One region of the Shewanella polaris genome, then DNA from elsewhere that is predicted to be linked to it. Evidence: predicted binding sites of a transcription regulator. Region 1 holds the regulator's gene; each other region holds the start of a gene.
What was found. The regulator MetJ, encoded in region 1, represses methionine synthesis genes. The targets are predictions, from matches to a motif close to TAGACGTCTAGACGTCTA.

Region 1 (2,286 bases):
TCTTTTTTGTAAAGATGTTTGCCTTTTTTAGGGTTACCACCTTCGGCTGCCATTGCTTGGCTACCTAGTGATAATGCAATAGCGAGTGCGATACCAACTTTAACGTATGTGTTCATCATTTTATCCTCTATAGGGCTTCTTATTAGTGGTGCGTTTGCAATTTATGTTTATTTCTTTGCTGTGAATAATGTTACCTAAAAGTGAGTAGTGTTAATTTGAAGTAGATCATGTTCATGAGAAAAATCTAATTGAAAAAAAGTTAATTGAATCAAATCTAATGGACTTATGTGATGTGGATCTCTTTCGTGACAATATTCAATTTGCTATAGAGATAAAAAATTTCGCAGTGGATTTGGAACAACAATTATGGATAGGGAAAAATAATTTAGTGTATTATTTTGGTGGAAGCCTTTAGGGGAAAATTTTTTTGGGTAAGGTTTAATTACTCATAATGAGAGAATAGTTAGCTCATTATGAGTTACTAGGTTGATTAGTTGATTAGTTGATTAGTGCGCTGGTCGATTTAACCACTAACAAAGTCGCACTGATACTACATAATATTAAGGTCACAATGCGGGTTTTATTTTTATCGACATGGTTAATTAACAATCCAGAGACCAAGTAACCGGTAACAACGGAAGGGAATAACATTAGCGACAACCACAAATGTTTCATCTCAACCAAGCCGACTATGGCTAGAATAGCTAAAGCAATCAGTGAACTGAGTACGAAGAATGCAGACAGTGCAGCTCTAAATTTACTAGGATCTTGGCCTGCAAGTAAAATCGCCATAGGTGGACCACCAATGGCGGCGATGTTGCCAAATATGCCCGAAAATACCCCCGCGATAAATAAACTGATGCGATTGATGGGGGCTGTAATGCGATAAACACTTAATATCACAGCAATAAATACAATAGCGGCAATCACTAAACCTAATATGGCTTGTGGTGCAAACAGTAATAACCCAGCGCCTAAAAATCCGCCGGGGATCCGCCCGAGCAAAGCATATTGTAAACCATTAAATTGCAGGTGGTTGCGTTCTCTAAATAAGGTCATTGCAGAAATGGCAAATCCCATTGCAATAATTGGTACTGGCACTAGTTGAGGGTTAACAATATACAGCAGGGGACTAGCAACAACGGCTAACCCAAAACCAATTAAGCTCTGGGTTAACGCGCCTAAAAAAACGATAATTGATGCCAGTATCAAGGTTGTAGGATCGATAAACGACATCATATGTTCTCTTTTAAAACAAGACTACTTCGTATTAGGGTAGTTTCCAAGTCGATGACGTTGTCACTAACCTGTGGATTATTCCAGCTCTTCCCATTCGATGCCCATATCATCCATTATCTTTTTAGCTTCACTTGGAATGCTGTCCGGTTCATCTTTTGATAAATCACCGTCATAAGGTAATGGTTGACCTGTATATGCATGCAAAAATGCTTCACATAGCAGTTCACTGTTAGTTGCATGACGCAGATTATTGATCTGACGTCTAGTGCGTTCATCTGTTAGTATTTTTAATACTTTTAGCGGTATCGAAACTGTAATCTTTTTTACTTGTTCATTTTTTTTGCCATGTTCGGCATATGGGCTAATATATTCGCCATTCCATTCAGTCATTAACTTACCCTTAACGATAAATACGGTGCGGATTTTAAACCGTTACAAGCTCTAGTCAAATTATTGCGACTATTTAACCTCGATGCAAATAGATTTCTTGATGTTTAGACGTCTACGCGTCTATTTTGTTGACGGATGCAGAACTTTTCGGTAAATTTGGACGTCTAGACATCTACTTGTGTGTTTGTGACATTTTAGGAATCAATTATGACAAAACATAAAAGCGCCACATTGGCCGTTCGCCAAGGTATTGAAACAGACACACAACATGGTGCAATTGTACCGCCTATTTATTTATCGACTAATTATTCATTCGATGGTCATAATAATCCTCGTGAGTTTGATTATAGTCGTTCAGGTAATCCTACTCGGTGTATTTTAGGGGAGGCGCTCGCCAAACTTGAACAAGGTGCTACTGGTGTGGTGACCTGTACTGGTATGGCGGCGATTACTTTAGTCACCAGCTTACTTGGCCCTGATGATTTATTGGTTGTACCGCACGATTGTTATGGTGGCAGTTATCGTTTATTTACTAATTTGGCGAAAAAAGGCCAATTTAAGTTGTTAGTTGTTGATCAAACAGATAGCCAAGCATTGAGTAAAGCCATTGCCCAGAAACCTAAAATGGTGTGGTTAGAAACCCCCTCAAATCCTTTA
Region 2 (2,286 bases), 1.2 Mb from region 1:
TGTGAGCAACACATTGTCTAAACCACGTAATGGTGTAATAAATTCATCATCATTCGATTTAGGTTCAACGGGGAACACATCAATCGCTGCACCTGCAAGATGTTCAGATTTTAGCGCTTGAGCTAAGTCTTCAATATCGACTACGGTACCGCGAGAGGCATTGATAAAAAAACTGCCTTGACGCATCTGAGCAAATTGAGCCTTAGCAAACATATCTTTAGTTTGCGGCGTTTCCGGCACATGCAGACTGACGACATCTGCTTGAGACAATAACTCGTCCATAGAATGAATTTGAGAAGCATTACCTAACGGTAATTTGTCTTCAATATCAAAGAAAATCACTCTCATGCCTAAGGTTTCAGCCAAAATACCCAGCTGAGTGCCAATATGACCATAACCGATCACACCTAATGTTTTACCACGCACTTCAACACTGCCATTTGCGCTTTTTAACCAACCGCCACGATGCGAGATAGCATTACGCTGTGGAATGCCACGCATTAGCATAATGATTTCACCAATAACCAATTCAGCAACACTTCGAGTATTAGAGAAGGGCGCGTTGAATACCGGAATACCCAATTTTTCAGCAGTAGCTAAATCGACTTGGTTGGTACCGATACAAAAACAGCCGATGGCAACCAGCTTTTCTGCATGATGTAGTACTTCTGCAGTAATTTGAGAACGGGAACGTAATCCAACAAAGTGAGCATCTTTAATTGATGCAAGTAAAGCATCTTCACCTAAAGAGGCTTTATGATATTCAATGTTGGTATAACCTGCTCGTTCTAGTACATCAACCGCAGTTTGGTGGACGCCTTCCAACAGCAGGATTTTGATCTTATCCTTGTCAAGCGAGTGTTTCGCCATGATATGGGTACCCTCTTATCATTAAATGATACTTATGCTAATACTAATGCATTAGCCAATAGTTATGATATAAATGCGGACTTGCGAAGCATTATCAAAGTAGCACTTTTTTAAGCGCTTGTGGAGGGCTAGATGGCTAAAGTTAATATTCTAAATTTAGAACAATATCACAAATGAGGGATTTATATTGAATAACAAGATGTTATGGTGCGTGGTTTATCTATTTGTGTTGATATGGTCGGTCAGTAATCCAAAGGATATGTTTACTTGGTGGTTGGAAGCTATTCCCGCATTAATCGCCTTACCAATATTGTTTTTTAGTCGTAAAAGCTTTCCTCTGACCACCTTAGCCTATGTACTTATTTTAGTGCATTGCTGTGTGCTATTTGTGGGCGCTCGGTACACCTATGCGGAAGTGCCATTGTTTGATTGGCTGGCACAAGTGATGGGCAGTGATAGAAATAATTACGATAAATTAGGGCATTTTGCCCAAGGTTTTGTACCTGTTATATTGGCTCGAGAAATTTTTATCCGTAAGCAAGTAATACAAATCGGTGCTTGGTGTCAGTTTTTATCGGTATGTTTTGTGTTGGCATTCTCTGCTTTTTATGAATTAGTTGAATGGTGGGTAGCCATTGCTACTGGCGAAAATGCTGAGGCGTTTTTGGGCACACAAGGGTATGTTTGGGATACTCAATCTGATATGTTTTTAGCATTGATTGGTGGGATTTGCGGGGTTTTATTGCTCTCATCATTACATAATAAGCAAATAGCGGCCAAAATGCTGATTAAACAAAGTTCCGTTTAATGTTAATGGTTGAACTTGTGTTATCACAAGTTCGGCTATTTTGTTGTTTGTATAGAATTGTTGTTTTTATAGATAATTGTTTGAGCGAGTAGAGAGTATGAGCTTATCAGTCTTAAGCTAGTGATAAAGTCTATTTAACGTCAGTCAAATTTACTATTAATACTTTAGACTGATAAAATAGTCATAACAACTAGCAAATTTTTACTATGCTTGCAGTATAAAATAGTTTTTATAATAAAAACTGTTATTGAGAAGTGATTTATCGCCATGTTCATTTATGCAGATATTGACTTCACGATATTAAGAGCATCATAAATATCCAAATAAAGCGCTCTAAATATAATAACAAAAAGTACATTATCTGCATTAGCTAATGCTTTAAAGCTAGAAACAAGTTTTTGCGTACGTAGTAGGTAACTTTAGGATGTGCTCAAGGTATGTTGGGCAAGAAAGTACTTTTCAGGGAGAAGAGTGATGAGTTCAAATATTGATGAATTGGTGTTCGTACACCAAATCGCTGCACCTTGCCATTTAGCTATTTTGGCTGAATCTATCGGATTAAAAACCCGAATCGTTAAACATGCCGCAGATCTTGAACTAGACAAAAA
Region 3 (2,286 bases), 480 kb from region 1:
CATTTCTTCTGGGGTTTCATCATAGCCACCAAATTCATTAGGTAAGCCAGCATTTGGGTGGGCAGAGACATAACATTCGGCAATACGTGACAATTCTTCAACGTACGGACGCAACTCTTTTGGTCCAAGGGCGCAGTTAAGGCCAATCGATAACGGCTTGATGTGGCGTAAAGAGTTATAAAAGGCTTCGGTTGTTTGGCCGGTTAGTGTGCGGCCTGATGCGTCGGTAATAGTGCCAGAGATCATTACTGGTAAGCGATCGCCAAGTTGATCGAATACTTTTTCAATCGCGAACAGGGCGGCTTTGGCGTTTAAGGTATCAAAAATGGTTTCAACCATAATGATATCGGCGCCGCCTTCAATTAAGGCGCTGGTTGATTCGACATAAGCTTCAACTAATTGGTCGAAACTGACATTACGAAACCCAGGGTCGTTAACGTCTGGACTGATAGAACAGGTACGGTTGGTTGGACCTAATACACCGGCAACATAACGTGGCGAACCAGTTTGCGCAGCTACTTCATCTGCTGCTTGGCGGGCGACTTGGGCTCCAGCAAGGTTAATTTCAGCGGCCAGTGACTGCATGTCGTAGTCGGCCATGGCAATGGTGGTGGCATTAAAGGTGTTGGTTTCAATAATGTCGGCACCGTTTAACAGGTACTGAGTATGAATATCTTTAATGATTTGCGGTTGGCTGAGTACTAATAAGTCATTGTTGCCTTTAACATCGCAATGCCAATCTTTAAAACGCTCGCCACGATAATCTTCTTCTTCCAACTTATAGTCTTGGATCATGGTGCCCATAGCGCCATCTAAAATCACAATACGCTGCGCTAACAATGCATTAAGTTGTTTAAGTGTTTGACTGTAAGAAGTCGATTTCGCCATAACAGTTACCTTTTTATCACTATGTTGCTTGATACCTTGATTGAGATAAGCATACCCTTATTTTTACAATAGTAGGGCGATAACATCATTGTTGTGTACAAGTGCGGTGTACAAGTGTTGTATACAACTATCACTATCAGTCTTAGATAGAATAGTCGCGTACAATTGTTGCTTACAATGATTATCTTCTAAATGCTTACCTTTTAAGATAGTATTTTGGACATATAAACGTATAGACGTCCATAGTACGCGAAATTTTACTGCCAGAGCAAGACTGAATTAAGCTCAATTTGGCTTAAAAGGTAAGTTAACATCAGAATGATGACCCCAAGTGATCTCAAATTTGCCATTTGTTAGCAACGCAAAATCACTGTTTGATACCCTGAGTTGAGGTTTATGCAAATGAAACAAGCCAAGATAGTGTTTTTACGTCACGGTGAGTGTGAAGGTGGTGAAATCGCTCGTGGTCAAATTGATGTGCCATTAACGGCGCAAGGCCACGAACAAATGCGCCAAGCCTTTGCTCGTGTCACGCACCCAATAAGCCATATTTTTAGTTCGCCTTTAGTGCGCTGTAAAACCTTTGCCGCAAGCTTATCGCAACAATTAACCGTGCCGCTAAAGCTGGTGCCAGCTTTGCAAGAGATAAACTTTGGCGTATGGGATGGCCAAGCATTTGATAAAATTTATCATAAAAGCCCAAGCCAATTTGATGCCTATTGGCGGGATCCATGGAATGTTGAAAACACCCCCGAAAAGGGCGAAAGTGTGGTCGATTTTGCAGAGCGGGTACAACAAGGACTAATTGAGGTTGCAGCCTGTTTACAGCCAGTGTTGAATAAGACAGATGAAGCTGACGAATCAATTCCACAAGCATTGGTGGTGACCCATGGTGGCGTAATTAGATGCATTATGGGATATGTGCTTAATGCCGGCCAATGTAGCGGATTATTCGCTAACCTAGCGATCCCCTATGCTGCTATTATGGTGCTCGATGTTTATTGGCCTGACGATGTTGATATTATTGACCGTTCTCAGCCAACGGCAATGGAGAGTAAGCCTGCTAAAGTGAGTTTTAGATTACATTGGCCTAATGCTTAATCGTGATTGCTTTAGTGCCATTGCTTAGTCGTTGCAGTATCATAATGATGATCATTCTTTCAAAATCATAGCGTTAAGTTAAGAGTGTTAAGTTAAGGGTTTTTAAGATCATAGTTTCAAAATAATAGTGCTTTTCAAGGTATTGGGAATTGGGATAAGCCCAAACTGTACCCGCAACTGTAGATGTACCAATGATATATTTTGGGTGCATAAGTCAGATACCAGCTTTGAATCGCCTCAATATCCATGCCTAAGCGGGTAACTTAGGGGAGTTATTAAATAGATGTTTGTGTTAAT

Region 2: the regulator MetJ is predicted to act here: its motif matches at 992-1,009, upstream of serA (phosphoglycerate dehydrogenase).
Region 3: the regulator MetJ is predicted to act here: its motif matches at 1,114-1,131, upstream of metH (methionine synthase).

Annotation. Positions count from the first base shown of each region.
Region 1 covers NZ_CP041036.1:4,098,693-4,100,978, reverse strand. Annotated here, with positions in the region: gene FH971_RS17900 (c-type cytochrome) at 1-119, opposite strand, end outside; gene FH971_RS17895 (sulfite exporter TauE/SafE family protein) at 499-1,239, opposite strand; gene metJ (met regulon transcriptional regulator MetJ) at 1,315-1,629, opposite strand; gene metB (cystathionine gamma-synthase) at 1,837-2,286, shown strand, end outside.
Region 2 covers NZ_CP041036.1:633,611-635,896, forward strand. Annotated here, with positions in the region: gene serA (phosphoglycerate dehydrogenase) at 1-870, opposite strand, end outside; gene FH971_RS02725 (DUF2238 domain-containing protein) at 1,058-1,678, shown strand; gene FH971_RS02730 (helix-turn-helix transcriptional regulator) at 2,153-2,286, shown strand, end outside.
Region 3 covers NZ_CP041036.1:3,614,645-3,616,930, reverse strand. Annotated here, with positions in the region: gene metH (methionine synthase) at 1-888, opposite strand, end outside; gene FH971_RS15680 (histidine phosphatase family protein) at 1,291-1,989, shown strand; cobalamin riboswitch at 2,110-2,233, shown strand.